Dinoroseobacter shibae DFL 12 = DSM 16493: one gene and its partner. The protein of the gene in region 1 interacts with the protein of each later gene in a pairwise test. Links are inferred from orthologs where the notes say so. Each region holds a gene or a part of one and is shown on either strand. Other genes may lie near its edges.

Region 1 (8,474 bases):
CATGGTGATCGCCTATGACATGAACTGGCTGTCACGGCTGCTGATCGGATGGTTGCTGAGGATCGACACGGTGACGCTGGTCAACCTGGTGTCGGACACGCGCGCGGTGCCGGAATGCCTCGGCCGGGACTGCACACCTGCGCGGATCGGGCAGGGGCTTGTCAGCTTGCTGAACGATCCCGCAGCCCAGACGGCCCAGCGAGAGGCGATGACCAGCACGATGACGCGGCTGGGGCAGGGTGGGGAGGCGCCAGGCCTTCGGGCCGCGCGGGCGGTGTTGCGCCGCTAGAGACCTGCGGGCACCGGGCTGAGGGCCTTCTCGGCGACCATGCTGCGCCCCTTGCCGACGGGCACGAGTGCGCGCACGGGCGCGGGGGTCGCGCCGGTTCGGGTTTCGGGGAAGATGCGGAAGATCTCTTCCCGCGTGGCGCGGTCGCAGGCCGAGAGAGCATAGGCGCCGGGAAAGAAGCTCTCGGTCCAGGCCCCTTCGGCGCGCACCACTTCGTGCCGGTCGAACACCAGATGCACATAGGTGATCTTGCGGCAGCCCTGCATCACGCGCACCCCGCCCATATCCACCAGCGCCTTGGCCGGCACCAGCAACTCGCGCCCCTCCACCGTGCGCAGCAGCATCCGATGCTGCGGCGAGACCACGAGGCGCGCGGCGGGCTGGTTCGGCCCGAGACTGCCGGGCTTGAACTCGATCGGCTTGTGGTCGGCCATGGTGTCGGCGGTCAGCGGCAACTCGCGAGAGAGCACGGCCGCCACCGGGCGCGGGCCGTGGTCGCGGGTCAGCACCAGGTCGCCGGGGCACAGCTCCTCCACGCGGACGGGGCCCTCGGGCGTGTCGATCCGGGTGCCGCGCGCGAAACAGGGCACGAAGGCCGCCGCGTAGATGTAGCTGTCGGTGGCCGCGTCGTATTGGTAGGAGAAACCCGCGCCCGGGTCCTTCTGCACGCTCTGGGCGTTCACCCGGCCCACCTCGTCGGTTCCCGGAAAGCCTGGCAGGTCGTCGACGCGGACGCGCCCGGCCATGTTGAAAACGATGTATTCTCCGGATGCCGGATCCACGAGGGCGATCGCCTCGCTGTCGGAATTCGGGGTGCTGCCTTCGGTCAGTAGGTTCGTGCTCTGGCCCCCGGGCCCGGACTCGACCCCGCCTTCGGAGGCTTCCTGCGCCCAGCCCGGCGGCGTGCCCGTGATCTCGTTGATAATGTAGAGGGTTTCTCCCGGCGCGAGCGTCGAGCCGGCCGGGAAGGTATGGTAGAGCCCGTCCTGGGGCCGGTCCGGCGCGCCGGAGCCCGTGCTGTCGGACCAGATCTGCCAGCCCGAGATATCGATCGGCGCGCCCGTGGTGTTGGTGATCGAGACGAATTCGTCTTCCTGGCTGGCGGTGCCATCGAGATCGGAATCGAACTCCGGTCCACCGGTATTGTCCGGATAGATTTGTCCGAAAACGACCCCTGAAAGACTTGCGACCATGGATGTGCCTCCTGTCGCGGATGCGACCAAGACTGTAAATTAATCAATTGTTAATGAGGCGCAGTGCCGCGATGTTTGCAACAAAAAACCGCACGGGAGCGGGGATGGGCGGCGTGTGTGGCGGGGTCTTGCCGTTCTGTAGTGGAGTCTTGCCGTTCGTGCTGCGGGATCACGCGCCCCGCCAGATCCAGCCGCCCCCGAAGATCCGCGTGCCATCCGGGTCATAAAACACGCAGGCCTGCCCCGGAGACACCCCTTCCTCGGGTGTGAGCAACTCGACCGTCGCCTCCGTGTCCGAGATCGGGCGCAGGATCGCGTCCCGCGGGGGACGGGTGGAGCGGACCTTCACCGCGATGGGCCATTCGGCGCGGCTGCTGAGGGGGGCATCGCCCAGCCAGTTGATCTCGCGCAGGGGCACATGGCGGGTGCTGAGCGCCTCTTTCGGGCCGACGATCACGCGGCGCGCGTCGGGGTCGAGCTTGACCACGTAGAGCGGCGTCTCCAGCCCGCCGATGCCCAGCCCCCGCCGCTGCCCGATCGTGTAGTGGATCACGCCCCGGTGGGCGCCCAGGACGGTCCCGTCCATATCCACGATCTCACCCGGCTCGCCCGCGCCGGGGCGCAGTTTCTCGATCACCGAGGCATAGTCGCCGTTGGGGACGAAACAGATGTCCTGGCTGTCGGGTTTGTCGGCCACGCTCAGCCCGTGCTTGGCCGCGAGCGCGCGGGTCTCGGCCTTCGACGCCAGGTGGCCGAGGGGGAAGCGCAGGTAATCGAGCTGCTCCTGGGTGGTGGAGAACAGAAAATAGGACTGGTCACGATTGGCGTCCGCTGCCGAATGCAACTCCGCCTTGGCCGGACCCATCTTGCGCTGGATATAGTGCCCGGTGGCCATGCAGTCGGCCTCCAGGTCCCTGGCGGTCTCCAGCAGGTCCTTGAACTTCACCCGCTCGTTGCAGCGGATGCACGGGACCGGGGTCGCGCCGCCGAGGTAGCTGTCGGCGAATTCGTCGATCACCGCCTCGCGAAAGGTATTCTCGTAGTCCAGCACGTAATGGGGGAAGCCCATCTCTTCGGCCACCCGGCGCGCGTCGTGGATGTCGCGCCCGGCGCAGCAGGCGCCTTTCTTGGCCAGAGCTGCGCCGTGGTCGTATAGCTGAAGCGTCACGCCCACCACGTCATAGCCTTCGCAGGCCAGCTCCGCCGCGACGACAGAACTGTCGACACCGCCCGACATCGCCACGACGACGCGGGTCTCCGAGGGCGGTTTGGCAAAGCCAAGGGAGTTGAGGGCAGGCGTCAGGGACGCTGTCGCTGAAGTCATTGGGTCTCTCCGGAAGAACAGTCCAAATATAGAAAAATACGGCTTACTCTCAAGCCCTCGCTTCACTTCCTCTTAAGGCTGTTGGCCGAAAGTGACCCCGTCTGAGGGACAAGAGGTAGACTGCGATGTATATGCGTAAAGAAAGTGGCCCCGCATCGGTAACCTTGCCGGATGGGAGCATCATGACCCGATCGGATCTGCCGGATCGCAATACGCGCCGGTGGGTGGCGAGCCGCAAGGCCGCGGTGGTCAAGGGGGTGATGTCGGGCCTGATTTCAGAAGAAGAGGCCTGCCGATGGTACGGATTGTCGGAGGAAGAGTTCGCCTCCTGGTTGTCCGCCATCGAAAGCCACGGCTTGAAAGGCCTGAAGGCAACAAAGTTGCAAGAGTATAGACAACCCTGAGTTGTTTTGGCAAAGTTAAGCGAGTTGGTAACTCGCAATTAACTATTTCCCGCCAGAGTGAGCGTTAACCATTGCGAGCCGAAGCGGAGAAATGCCCCCATGCGCATCCTGATCATCGAAGACGACCCGACAACGGCGAAGAGCATCGAGTTGATGCTGACCCACGCCAATCTGAACGTCTACTGTACGGCCATGGGCGAGGAGGGGATCGATCTTGCCAAACTCTATGACTACGATCTGATCCTGCTGGACCTCGGCCTGCCGGACATGACCGGGCACGAAGTGCTGCGTCAGATCCGGCTGGCCCGGATCGAGACGCCGATCCTGATCCTGTCGGGCGCCGACGATACCGAAAGCAAGATAAAGGGTTTCGGCTTCGGCGCCGACGACTATCTGACAAAGCCCTTCCATCGCGAAGAATTGGTCGCGCGGATCCACGCGATCATCCGCCGGTCCAAGGGGCATTCCCAGTCGGTCATCAAGACCGGCGAAATCCTCGTCAATCTCGACGCCAAGACGGTGGAAGTCGATGGGATGCAGGTCCATCTGACCGGCAAGGAATACCAGATCCTCGAGCTGCTGTCGCTGCGCAAGGGCACGACCCTGACCAAGGAGATGTTCCTCAACCATCTCTACGGCGGCATGGACGAGCCCGAGCTGAAGATCATCGACGTGTTCATCTGCAAGCTGCGCAAGAAGCTCAGCCAGGCCACGGGCGGCGAGAACCATATCGAAACTGTCTGGGGCCGCGGCTACGTGCTGCGCGATCCGGACCCCGTCGAAGCACCGGCGCCGCAACTCGCCACCGGTTGACCCCTCCACTCCGCACTGGCGACCGGGACCGTTCTTCGCATGTCGAAGGACGGTCCTTTCCGTTTCGGCGCCCGCGGGCTCTGGACCTCGGGGCAAGCGCTGCTATTCCTTGACCCGCTGGGAGTGTGGATGGGGACCCCGATGAACGACACGTATGTTGCGGTCGAAGCGCTGAGCGAGGCGGCGGCGCGGAAAGAGCTTGCGCGCCTGTCGGAGCTGCTCGCCCGTGCCAACGCGGAATACCACCGCGACGATGCGCCCAGCCTGTCGGATGCCGATTACGACGCGCTCAAACAGCGCAACGCGGCGATCGAGGCGCGTTTTCCCGACCTGAAACGAGGTGACAGCCCCAGCGACCAGGTCGGCGCCGCACCCTCGGACACGTTTTCGAAGGTCACCCACGCGGTGCGGATGCTGTCGCTGGCAAACGCCTTTTCCGACGAGGATATCCGGGACTTCGACACCCGCATCCGCCGCTTCCTCGGGCTGGCCGAAGACGCCCCGCTCGCCTACACCGCCGAGCCCAAGATCGACGGTCTGTCCCTGTCGCTGCGCTATGAACACGGCACGCTGGTGCAGGCCGCCACCCGGGGCGACGGGGCCGTGGGCGAGAACGTGACCGCCAATGCGCGCACCATCGACGACATCCCGCACAGGCTCGACGGGGCGCCGGAAGTGCTGGAAGTGCGCGGCGAGGTCTATATGTCGCACGCCGATTTCGCCGAGCTGAATGCGCGCCAGGCCGAGACCGGGGGCAAGACCTTCGCCAATCCGCGCAACGCGGCCGCCGGGTCGCTGCGCCAGCTCGATGCCGAGATCACCCGCGCGCGGCCCCTGAAATTCTTCGCCTATGCCTGGGGGGAGATCTCCGCCCCGCTTGCCGAGACCCAGACCGAAACACTGGCGCGGTTTCGCGAATTCGGGTTCACGATAAACCCCTTGACCGTGCGCTGCGAGACCCCCGAAGATATGCTCGCCCAGTACCGCGCGATCGAGGCGCAGCGTGCCACGCTGGGCTATGACATCGACGGGGTGGTCTACAAGCTCGACGATCTCGACCTGCAGCGCCGGCTCGGGTTCCGTTCCACCACGCCCCGCTGGGCGATTGCCCACAAGTTTCCGGCCGAGCTCGCCTGGACCCGGCTGGAGGCGATCGACATCCAGGTCGGGCGCACCGGCGCTCTCAGCCCCGTGGCGCGGCTCGCCCCGGTCACCGTGGGCGGCGTGGTGGTGTCGAACGCCACCCTGCATAACGAGGACTACATCCAGGGCCGCGACAACACCGGCGCGCCGATCCGGTGGGGGACGGATATCCGGGTGGGCGACTGGGTGCAGGTCTACCGCGCGGGCGATGTGATCCCCAAGATCAGGGATGTGGATCTGTCGCGCCGCCCCGAAGGCGCAGCCCCCTTCGACTTTCCCACGACCTGTCCCGAATGCGGCTCCGACGCGCCGCGGGAGCCCGGCGATGCGGTGCGCCGGTGCAGCGGTGGGTTGATCTGCCCGGCCCAGGCGGTCGAGAAGCTGAAGCATTTCGTCTCCCGCGGGGCGCTGGATATCGACGGGCTGGGCGCCAAGCAGGTGGAGCAGTTCTACCGCGACGGCTGGATCGCGGAGCCTGCGGATATCTTCACCCTGCGCGCGCGCTTCGGCCAGGGGTTGCAGCAGCTCAAGAACCGCGAGGGCTGGGGCGACAAGAGCGCCGAGAACCTGTTCCGTGCCATCGATACCGCGCGCACGGCGCCTTTTGCCAAGGTCCTGTTCGGCCTCGGCATCCGCCATATCGGCGAGAGCGCCTCGTCGCTTCTGGCCAATCACTACCTGACCATGGAGGCGCTGTTGGCCGCGGTCGACGCGGCCGTGGACGAGACCAGCGATGCCTGGGCGGATCTGCTCAATATCGATGGGGTGGGGGAGGTGATGGCCCGCGCCCTGGTCACCACCCTGACACAAGAGGCGGAGCGCGCCTCTGTCAACCGGTTGCTGGCGCAGATCGATCCGGCCCCGGCGACGCCGCCGCAGGTCGGGGACAGTCCCGTGGCGGGCAAGACGCTGGTCTTCACCGGGACGCTGGAGACCATGTCGCGGGCCGAGGCCAAGGCCACCGCCGAGGCACTGGGGGCCAAGGTCGCGGGGTCGGTTTCGGCGAAGACAGACCTTCTGATCGCCGGGCCGGGGGCCGGTTCCAAGGCCACCAAGGCCGAAGCCCTGGGCATCGAGGTGATCGACGAGGACGCCTGGCGCGTTCTGGCGGGGCTTGCGTGAGCAGCCGCCCCGCGGCGCTCTTCCCGCTCTTTGCAGAGCTGGAAACCCTGCCCGGCATCGGCAAGAAGACGGCGCAGACATTGGCGCATATGGACATCGCGCGGCCGCGGGACCTGATCTTCACCCTGCCGAGTTCGGGCATCGAACGGCGGCTGGTCGATACGGTGCAGACCGGCCCGTTCCCGTCGGTGATGACCGTGCCCGTGACCGTCACCCGCCACCTGCCGCCCTCGGGCAAGGGCCGCCCCTACCGGATCGAGGTCGCCGATGCCGCGACCACGATCACGCTGGTCTATTTCCACGCCCGGGGCGACTACCTGATGAAGCTGCTGCCCCCGGGGGCGCGGCGGATCATCTCGGGCCGCGTGGAGCTTTATGACGGTCAGGCCCAGATGCCGCATCCAGACCACGTCTTGACCGAGGCGGAGGCCGAAACCCTCGGCGGGTTCGAGCCGGTTTATCCCCTGACCGCCGGGATCACGCAAAAGACGATGCAGAAGGCCGTGGCGGGGGCCCTGGACCGCGTGCCGGATCTGGCCGAATGGGCCGACCCCGCTCTCGTGGCGCAGGAAGGCTGGCCCGATTTCGCCTCCGCGCTGGCCTCGGCCCATGCGCCGCAGTCGATGAAAGAGCTTGGGCCCGACACGCCCGCGCGGCGGCGGCTGGCCTATGACGAGTTGCTGGCCCATCAGACCACGCTGGCCCTGGCCCGGGCGCACCGCCGCCGGGCCCCGGGGCGGCGGTTGACGGGCGACGGGCGGCGGGTCGGGCCGGTGCTCGCCGCACTGCCCTACACCCCCACCGGCGCGCAGCAGCGGGTGATTTCCGAGATCACCGAGGACCTCGCAGCCCCCCACCGGATGAACCGGCTGCTGCAGGGCGATGTGGGCGCGGGCAAGACCCTGGTCGCCCTGGTCGCAATGTTGCTGGCGGTGGAGGCGGGGACACAGGCGGTGATGATGGCGCCCACCGAGATCCTCGCGCGGCAGCATCTGGCGGCGCTTCTGCCGCTGGCCGAGGCGGCGGGCGTGGTGGTCGAGGTGCTGACGGGCCGCGACAAGGGGCGGGAACGGGCGGCCAAGCTCGCCGCCCTGGCCGCCGGGGACATCCATATCCTCGTGGGCACCCATGCGGTGTTCCAGGACGATGTCGCCTTCCACGATCTGGGCCTTGCGGTGATCGACGAACAGCACCGCTTCGGGGTGCGCGAACGGATGCGGCTGGGGGCCAAGGGGGCGGCGGTCGATGTGCTGGTGATGACGGCCACGCCGATCCCGCGGTCCCTGGCGCTGGTGACCTATGGCGACATGGATGTCTCGATCCTCGATGAAAAACCCCCGGGCCGCACGCCGGTGAAAACCGCGCTGGTCTCGGCCGACCGGCTGGACGAGTTGCTCGCCCATCTCGACGCGGCACTGTCGGAGGGGCGCCAGGTCTATTGGGTCTGCCCCCTGGTCGAAGAGAGTGAAACCCTCGCCCTGACCGCCGCGGAAGAGCGGTTCAAGCATCTGCGCGCGCGGTTCGGCGAGGGGCGGGTCGGGCTGGTCCATGGCCAGATGCCCGTGGCCGAGAAGGACGCGGCCATGGCGGATTTCGTGGCGGGCGAGACGCGATTGCTGGTCGCGACCACGGTGATCGAGGTGGGCGTGGACGTGCCGAACGCGTCGATCATGGTGATCGAAGGGGCGGAGCATTTCGGGCTTGCCCAGCTTCACCAGTTGCGCGGCCGGGTGGGGCGGGGCAGCACCGCGTCGAGTTGCCTGCTGCTCTATGCGCCGCCCCTGGGCGAGACGGCGACCAAGCGGCTCAAGCTGATGCGGGAGACCGAGGACGGCTTCCGGATCTCGGAGGCGGATATGGAGATGCGCGGGGCAGGGGATCTGATCGGCACCGCGCAATCGGGTCTGCCCCGGTTCCGCATCGCCGATCTCGAACGCCAGGCCGGGCTGATGGCGATGGCGCAATCGGATGCCCGGGCGCTGCTGGCCAAGGATCCCAAGCTCGACAGTCCGCGGGGCGAGGCAGTTCGCATGCTGCTGTGGCTGACCGGGCAGGACGAGGCGATCCGCCTGATCTCCGTGGGGTAGAGCCTGCCGATCCGGTTTGTTCACACCTGTTCTTAAAAAGTTCTTTACTTCCGTTGCTAGAAATGAGAACAAAGAGTCAACAAACAGGTTGAGGAGGTC
Region 2 (8,653 bases), 1.5 Mb from region 1 along the record:
ACCGCAGGTCCTCGACCGCACCGCACCGACCTTCCAGCGCCCCCGCGCGCCGGAGCCGAAATCCGTGGTCCAGCACCCGCCGCGCAAGGCAACTCCGCCCTCCCGCGCGGCCCAGGACGAGGCCCAGCCCGCCCTGCAATTCGACCCGGCCCCGGCACCCGATTACGAGGCCCCGCCCCTGTCTCTGCTGACCAATCCGGTCAGTATCGAGCGCCTGCATCTCAGCGACGAGGCCTTGGAAGAAAACGCCCGCATGCTCGAATCCGTGCTCGACGATTACGGCGTGAAGGGCGAAATCGTCAGCGTCCGCCCCGGCCCCGTCGTCACCATGTACGAACTCGAACCGGCACCGGGCCTCAAGGCGTCGCGCGTGATCGGTCTGGCGGACGATATCGCGCGCTCGATGTCGGCCCTGTCCGCGCGGGTCTCCACCGTGCCGGGCCGCTCGGTGATCGGGATCGAACTGCCCAACGCCCAGCGCGAAAAGGTCGTGCTGCGCGAGATCCTGGCGGGTCGCGACTTCGGCGACAGCAACCTGCGCCTGCCGCTCGCCCTCGGCAAGGACATCGGCGGCGAGCCCGTGGTCGCAAACCTCGCCAAGATGCCCCATTTGCTGATCGCCGGGACCACCGGCTCGGGCAAATCCGTGGCGATCAACACCATGATCCTGAGCCTGCTCTACAAGCTCAGCCCCGAGGAATGCCGCCTGATCATGATCGACCCCAAGATGCTGGAACTCAGCGTCTATGACGGCATCCCGCACCTGCTCAGCCCGGTGGTGACCGACCCCAAAAAGGCCGTCGTCGCCCTGAAATGGGTCGTGGCCGAGATGGAGGAACGCTATCGCAAGATGTCCAAGATGGGCGTGCGCAACATCGAAGGCTACAACGGCCGGGTGAAGGACGCGCTGTCCAAGGGCGAGATGTTCACCCGCACCGTCCAGACCGGCTTCGACGACGAAACCGGTGAGCCCGTGTTCGAGACCGAGCACAGCCAACCCGTCGCCCTGCCCTATATCGTCGTCATCGTCGACGAGATGGCCGACCTGATGATGGTCGCGGGCAAAGAGATCGAAGCCTGCATCCAGCGCCTGGCCCAAATGGCGCGCGCCTCGGGCATCCACCTCATCATGGCAACCCAGCGCCCCTCGGTCGATGTGATCACCGGCACGATCAAGGCCAACTTCCCGACCCGGATCTCCTTCCAGGTCACCTCGAAGATCGACAGCCGCACGATCCTGGGCGAGATGGGCGCCGAGCAGCTCCTGGGCATGGGCGACATGCTCTACATGGCGGGCGGCTCGCGCATCACCCGCGTCCACGGGCCGTTCGTGTCCGACGAGGAAGTCGAGGAAGTCGTCACCCACCTCAAATCCTTCGGCCCCCCCGAATACATGAGCGGCGTGGTCGAAGGCGTGGACGAGGACAAGGAGGGCGATATCGACCTCGTGCTCGGCCTCGGCGGCAACACCGACGGCGAAGACGCGCTCTACGACCAAGCGGTGGCCGTGGTCATCAAGGACCGCAAATGCTCCACCTCCTACATTCAGCGCAAGCTGGCCATCGGCTACAACAAGGCCGCGCGCCTTGTGGAACAGATGGAGGAAGAAGGCCTCGTCAGCCCGGCCAACCACGTCGGGAAACGCGAAATCCTCGTGCCCGAGCAAGGCTGACACCGGGGCGCGCGGCGGTGACACGCGCCGCCGCCGGGCAATGCCCCGGCACCTGCGCACCCCGCCCCATGGGCGAAATCGCGCAGAGGTGAGCCGCCCGCTATGGCATAGCAGCCCCGCCCCGCTTACCTCTGGGTGCATGAACAGACGCCAGTTTACCGCCCTCACCCTCGCCGGTCTCGCAACCCCCGGTCTCGCCCGGGCCGCGAGCCTGATCCCGCTGCCCGAGATCGCCGCCTATCTGCGCGGCCTCGACCTTGTCCAGGCTCGCTTCACCCAGCGCAATGCCGATGGCTCGACCTCCACCGGCACGCTCTACCTGCGCCGCCCCGGCCGCGCACGGTTCGAATACGACCCACCTGCGGAGGTGCTGGTCATGGTCGGCGGCGGCACGGTCGCGATCTTCGACGCCAAGGGCGATCCCACCCCCGAAAGCTACCCGCTGCGGCGCACCCCGCTGAACGTGATCCTGTCGCGCGAGGTGGATCTCGAAGGCTCCGACGCGATCTTCGGCCACCAACTGGACGGCGATCTGACCACCGTGCTCGCCCATGACCCCGCGCATCCGGAATACGGCCGCATCGCCCTGCAATTCGCCGCCGATCCCGTGCGGCTGGCCCGCTGGGTCATCGTCGGCGAGACCGGCGAGCAGACAGTGATCGAGCTTGGCCCGCTGACCCGCCCGGCACAGCTGTCCTCCAACCTGTTCAACATTCCCGGCGAAACCAACCGCCGCCGCAACTGACCGGCGGCGCGCGCCCCTAGACCTCGCCCGCACAGGGGGCTAGACCTTCCCGCGACCACGCCACAGGAAAGTCCCACGCCCATGCCCGCCGACACGCCCGCCGGTTCCGCCCCCGCCCGCTTCGACCCCGCCCAGATCGAGCCGAAATGGCGCGCCGCCTGGGATCTGGCCGGCACCTTCACCGCGACCCCGGACCCAGCGAAGCAGAAATACTACGTGCTCGAGATGTTCCCGTATCCCTCGGGCCGCATCCACATGGGCCATGTGCGCAACTACACGATGGGCGACGTGATCGCGCGCTACAAGGCCTCCTGCGGCTTCTCGGTCCTGCATCCCATGGGCTGGGACGCCTTCGGCATGCCCGCCGAAAACGCCGCCATGGCCACGGGCGGCCACCCCAAGGACTGGACCTACGCCAACATCGCCGAGATGCGGGCGCAGATGAAACCGCTGGGCCTCAGCATCGACTGGTCGCGCGAATTCGCCACCTGCGACGAGGCCTATTACGGCCAGCAACAATCCATGTTTCTCGACTTCCTGGAAAAGGGCCTGGTCTATCGCAAGAACGCCGTGGTCAACTGGGATCCCGTGGACATGACCGTGCTCGCCAACGAGCAGGTGATCGACGGCAAGGGCTGGCGCTCCGGCGCCGAGGTCGAGCGTCGCGAGCTGACCCAATGGTTCTTCAAGATCTCCGACTTCGCCGACGACCTGCTGAGCGCGCTGGACGGGCTGGAGAACTGGCCCGAAAAGGTCCGCCTGATGCAGGCCAACTGGATCGGTAAGAGCCGCGGGCTGGAGTTTGCCTTCGCGCGCACCGATGGCGGCGACCCGATCCCGGTCTACACCACCCGGCCCGACACCCTGATGGGCGCCAGCTTCGTGGGCATCTCGCCGGGCCATCCCATCGCCAAGGCGCTCGCAGCCCAGCGCCCCGAGGTCGCCGATTTCCTGGCCGAGGTCGCGCGCGGCGGCACCACCGAGGCAGCACTTGAGACCGCGCCGAAACTCGGCTTCGACACCGGGATCACGGTGCGCCATCCGCTGGACCCGAACTGGGAGCTCCCAGTCTGGATCGCCAATTTCATCCTGATGGATTACGGCACCGGCGCGATCTTCGCTTGCCCGGCCCATGACCAGCGCGACCTGGATTTCTGCCGCAAATACGACCTGCCGGTGATCGACACCTTCTTCGCTCTCGACGACCCGACGCCCGTGGGCGACACCGCCTTCGTGCCGCCGAAAACCGAACCCGTCCGCTGGGTCGAGCATTTCGCCGGGCTAGACATCGCCACCGGGCAGGAGGCGATCGAGGCCACCATCGACTTCGCCGAGGCCGCGGGCTGGGGTCGGGGTGTCGAGCAGTTCCGCCTGCGCGACTGGGGCCTGAGCCGTCAGCGCTACTGGGGCTGCCCGATCCCGGTCGTCCATTGCGACAAATGCGGCGTGGTGCCCGAGCGCAAGGAAAACTTGCCCATCGCCCTGCCCTATGACGAAGACGGGCGGCCCATCGACTTCTCGATCCCCGGCAACCCGCTGGACCGGCACCCGTCCTGGCGCGACTGCGCCTGCCCGGCCTGCGGCGCCCCCGCCCGGCGCGAAACCGACACCATGGACACCTTCGTCGACAGCTCCTGGTACTTCGCCCGCTTCACCGCCCCCCGGGCCGAGACCCCCACCGACCCGGCCGAGGTCGGCTATTGGATGAACGTGGACCAGTATATCGGCGGGGTCGAACACGCGATCCTGCACCTGCTCTATTCACGCTTCTTCGCCCGGGCGATGCATCTCTGCGGCCACCTGCCCGAAAGCGCGCGCGAACCCTTCGACGCGCTCTTCACGCAAGGCATGGTGACCCACGCGATCTACAAGACCACCGGCACCGATGGCCGCCCGGTCTATCACTACCCCGAGGAGGTCGAAACGACCGAGGAGGGCGCCGTCCTGAAAAAGACCGGTGCGCCGGTGGATATCGTGCCGTCGGCCAAGATGTCGAAATCCAAGAACAACGTGGTCGACCCGCTCGCGATCATCGACGCCTACGGGGCCGATACCGCGCGCTGGTTCGTGATGTCCGACAGCCCGCCGGAGCGTGACGTGGAATGGACCGCCTCGGGCGCCGAGGCCGCCTTCAAGCACCTCGGAAGGGTCTGGCGTCTGGCTGAGGATCTGCGCCGGAACGCCGAGGAGGCCGCGACCGCAGGAAGCGCCGAGGAGGCGCGCGCCCTGGCGCGCGCCTCCGCCCGCGCCATCGCCGAGGTCACCGCCGGGATCGAAGGCTTCGCCTTCAACAAATCCGTGGCCAAGCTCTACGAATTCACCAACACGATCCAGAAATCCAAGGCCCCCCGCGCCGAAAAGCGCGCTGCCCTGAAAACCATGGCGCAGCTGATGTCGCCCATGACGCCCCACCTCGCCGAAGAGGTCTGGTCGATGCTCGGCGGCATCGGCCTGGTGGCCGAGGCGCCCTGGCCCGAAGCCGACCCGGCGCTGCTCGTCGAAGACACCGTCACCCTGCCGATCCAGATCAACGGCAAGCGCCGCTCCGAGCTGGCCGTGCCCAAGGACATGCCCCGGGAAGAGGTCGAGAAACTGGCGCTGGCGGACGCGGCCGTGCTCAAGGCGCTCGCCGGGGGCGCGCCCCGGAAACTCATCGTCGTGCCGGGCCGGATCGTGAATGTCGTCATTTGACCGCCGCACCCTCCTGATCCTGCTGGCGGCGGCACCCCTCGCCGCCTGCGGCTTCACGCCGGTCTATGCCCCGGGCGCGGAGGCGACCCGGCTCCGTGGCGCGGTCCGCATGCCCGACCCCGAAACCCCGGACGAATTCGACATCGTGCGCGAGATCGAAGCCCGCCTCGGCCGCCCGGACACCCCGCTTTACGAGCTGACCATCACCCCCCGCGTGACCGAGGATTCCCTCACCCTCGTCGGGGCCCGCGACATCACCCGATTCAACCTGATCGGCACCGCGCGTTACAGCCTGCGCCCCATCGGGTCCGAGACCGACCTTCTTTCGGGCGAGGTCAACAGCCTGACCTCCTATTCGGCGACCGGCACCACGGTCAGCACGCTCTCGGCCGAACGCGACGCCCGCAGCCGCCTGATGATCATCCTCGCCGACCTGGTCGTCACCCGGCTTCTGGCCAATGCCGACAGCCTGCCGCAATGAAACTCGCCCCCCGCGACCTGCCCGGATTTGTCGCCCGGCCCGAACCGGGACGGGCGGGCATCCTGCTCTACGGCGCGGATGCCATGCGGGTCTCCCTGCGCCGCCAGGCCCTGCTCAAGGCGCTGGTGGGCGAGAAGGGCGACGAGGAAATGCGCCTGACCCGGCTGCACGGCCCCGACCTGCGCCGGGATCCCGCCGCCCTGATGGACGCCATGAAGGCGATCAGCATGTATCCCGGCCCCCGCGCCGTCCATGTGGATGCCGCGACCGATCAGGCGGCCCCCGCCATCACCGCCGCCCTGGGCGACTGGCGCGAGGGCGACGCGGTGCTCGTGGTCACCGCCGGCAGCCTCGGCGCGAAATCCGCCCTGCGCAAGGCGTTCGAGGGGCATCGCAACGCCTATGCCGCGGGCATCTATGACGACCCCCCCGACCGGGCCGAAATCGAAGCCCTCCTGCGCAGCGCCGGCATCGCCGAGGTCGGGCGCGACGCCATGTCGGACCTGACGGACCTGTCGCGCGCGGTCGATCCCGGCGACTTCGCGCAGATCGTCGAGAAGCTCGCCCTCTACAAACACGGCGATGCCAGCCCGATCACCCCCGAGGATCTCGCCGCCGTCGCCCCCGCCACCACCGAGGCCGAAATCGACGCGCTCCTGCATGCCGTGGCCGAGGCCGAGGTCGCGCGCATCCCCCCCCTCGTTGCGCGGCTTTCGGGCCAGGGCGAGGGCGCGGTCCGGCTCTGCATCGGCGCGGTCATGCACTTCCGCCGCCTCTACACCGCCGCCATCGACCCCGGCGGCCCCGCCGCGGGCATCTCCCGCGCCCGCCCGCCGGTCTTCGGCCCGGCCCGCAACCGCATGATCCGCCAGGCCCAGTCCTGGGGCGCGCCGAAACTGGAAACCGCGCTCTCGATCCTGACCGAAACCGACCTCGCCCTGCGGTCCTCGCAAAAGGCCCCGCAAATGGCGCTGATGGAACGCGCGCTCATCCGCCTCGCCATGCTGAACGCCCAACGCTGAGACCGGAGGCCCCCATGCCCGACTACACCCTCTACGGCACCCCGCGCAGCCGCGCCTTCCGCGTGTTGTGGATGCTGCACGAGTTGGAGCTGCCCTTCAACCACCACCCCGAGCCGCCCCAATCGGCAGCGGTCCGCGCCGTCCATCCCGGCGGCAAGATCCCCGTGCTGGTGGCCGACGGGACCCCGATCTCCGACAGCAGCGCGATCCTCACCTATCTCGTCGACCGCCATGGCGGGCTCACGCACCCCGCGGGCACCCTCGACCGCGCCCGGCAGGACGCCCTGCATTTCCGCATTCTCGACGAGATCGACGCCCTGCTATGGACCGCCGCGCGCCACTCCTTCGTGCTGCCGGAGGCGGAGCGTGTCCCCGCCATCAAGGACAGCCTGAAGACCGAGTTCACCCGCAACGCCGCCCGGCTTGCCGATGACCTCGGCGCGGCTCCGTTCCTGATGGGCGACACGCTCAGCCTGCCCGACATCGTGCTGGGTCACTGCCTCGGCTGGGCGAAACTGGCGAAATTCCCCGCCCTGCCCGACCCGCTCGACGCCTATCTCGCCCGGATGCGCGCCCGCCCCGCCTACGCCCGCGCCGCCGCCTGAGCACCCCGCAGCCAGTCCACCGCCCCCAGCCCGGCCCAACGCCCCGTCGCGAAACAGCCCGTGAGCAGGTAGCCCCCCGTCGGCGCCTCCCAGTCCAGCATCTCGCCGCAGGCGAACACGCCGGGCCGGTCGCGCAGCATCAACCGGTCGTCCAGCGCCGCGCGCGCGACACCCCCGGCCACCGAAATCGCCTCGTCCAGCGGGCGCACCCCCTGGTGCGGCACCCCCAAATCCTTGAGAACCCGCGCCAAATCCGCCGGATCGCGCGACAGGGGGCGCGCGCATTCCTGCACCAGCGCCTGCTTGACCGGCGACAGGCCCGCGCCCTTGCGCAACCGGCTGGCCCCGCTGGCCTTGGCCGGCACCCGGGCCAGCCGCGCGGCCAGCGCCCCGACCTCCAGGTCCGGGCACAGATCCACCCGCAGCCCCGCGCCCTCCCGCAGGGCCGGGCACAGCGGATAGAGCCCGCCGCCCTCCAGCCCCCGGGCCGAGACCACGACCTCGCCGCGCGACACCACCCCGCCCGACGACAACGCGGCCCCCTTCACCGGCGCCCCGAAATGGCGCGCCATATGCGGGCTCCAATCCACCCGCAGCCCCACATTCGCCGGGGCGAACGGCGCGCACGCGGCCCCGATCCACCCGGCCCAGGCCCCGTCCGAGCCAAGCCGCCGCCAGCTCGCCCCGCCCAGACCCAGCACCACCGCCCGCGCCCGCACCCGCACCGGCCCCGCGGGCGTCTCGAACCGCAGCGCCCCGTCCTGCCACCCGAGACAGCGCCAGCGCGTGTCGAGCCGCACGCCCAGGCCCGCCAGCCGCGCCAGCCACGCGCGGAGCAGCGGCGACGCCTTCATCGCCTCGGGAAACACCCGCCCCGTGGACCCGGTGAAGACCGGCTGGCCCAGCCCCCGGGCCCAGTCCTGCACCGCGTCGGGCCCGAACGCCTCCAGCATCGGCGCCAGCCACGCCGCCGCCCCGCCATAAGCCCCCAGGAACGCGGGCATCTCTTCATCCTTGGTCAGGTTCAGCCCGCTCTTGCCCGCCATCAGGAACTTGCGCCCGGCACTGGGCATCTGCTCGGCGATACGCACGGAAAACCCCGCCTGCGCCAGCTGCTCGGCGGCCATCAGCCCCGCGGGACCGGCCCCCACGACCAGCGCATCCGTCTCGATCTCGGGCAAGGGGGCGATACCTGTCATGCCCCCGTCATCCGGGCTCCGCGCGCGGAAATCAACCCACTTGCCACTGCCCGCCCGCGCCCCACCCTTGCCCCATGGACCAGCCCGACGCGCCGCCCCTCTGCCCGCTCTGCGACCGCCCGATCCCGCCGGGCGCGCCCCAAAGCCTGCACCACCTCGTCCCGAAGCTGCGCGGCGGCAAGGGCGGCCCCACGGTTCTGCTCCACCAGATCTGCGGGCTTATGTATCAAGCGCACCA

What was found.
Region 2: the proteins of ligA (region 1) and leuS interact in binary tests that used the Escherichia coli proteins (3 or more experiments, as listed by UniProt). The link is inferred for Dinoroseobacter shibae DFL 12 = DSM 16493 from one-to-one orthologs.

The regions. Positions count from the first base shown.
Region 1 is NC_009952.1:1,564,668-1,573,141, forward strand. Bases 3,745-6,726 are described here. They hold ligA (NAD-dependent DNA ligase LigA), read left to right. Parts: upstream 3,745-4,164; coding sequence 4,165-6,288; downstream 6,289-6,726. Other genes in these bases: ctrA (response regulator transcription factor CtrA), read left to right, coding at 3,745-4,023; recG (ATP-dependent DNA helicase RecG), read left to right, coding at 6,285-6,726. Also shown: lpxB (lipid-A-disaccharide synthase), read left to right, coding at 1-289; DSHI_RS21340 (Hint domain-containing protein), read right to left, coding at 286-1,482; tRNA 2-thiouridine(34) synthase MnmA, read right to left, coding at 1,652-2,806; CtrA inhibitor SciP, read left to right, coding at 2,932-3,210; more of ctrA, read left to right, coding at 3,310-3,744; more of recG, read left to right, coding at 6,727-8,375. UniProt on the Escherichia coli protein: DNA ligase that catalyzes the formation of phosphodiester linkages between 5'-phosphoryl and 3'-hydroxyl groups in double-stranded DNA using NAD as a coenzyme and as the energy source for the reaction.
Region 2 is NC_009952.1:49,705-58,357, reverse strand. Bases 2,148-5,308 are described here. They hold leuS (leucine--tRNA ligase), read left to right. Parts: upstream 2,148-2,498; coding sequence 2,499-5,108; downstream 5,109-5,308. Other genes in these bases: lptE (LPS assembly lipoprotein LptE), read left to right, coding at 5,095-5,308; DSHI_RS00275 (LolA family protein), read left to right, coding at 2,148-2,417. In the rest of the region: DSHI_RS00280 (DNA translocase FtsK), read left to right, coding at 1-1,672; more of DSHI_RS00275, read left to right, coding at 1,812-2,147; more of lptE, read left to right, coding at 5,309-5,589; holA (DNA polymerase III subunit delta), read left to right, coding at 5,586-6,611; DSHI_RS00255 (glutathione S-transferase family protein), read left to right, coding at 6,626-7,216; DSHI_RS00250 (TIGR03862 family flavoprotein), read right to left, coding at 7,195-8,415.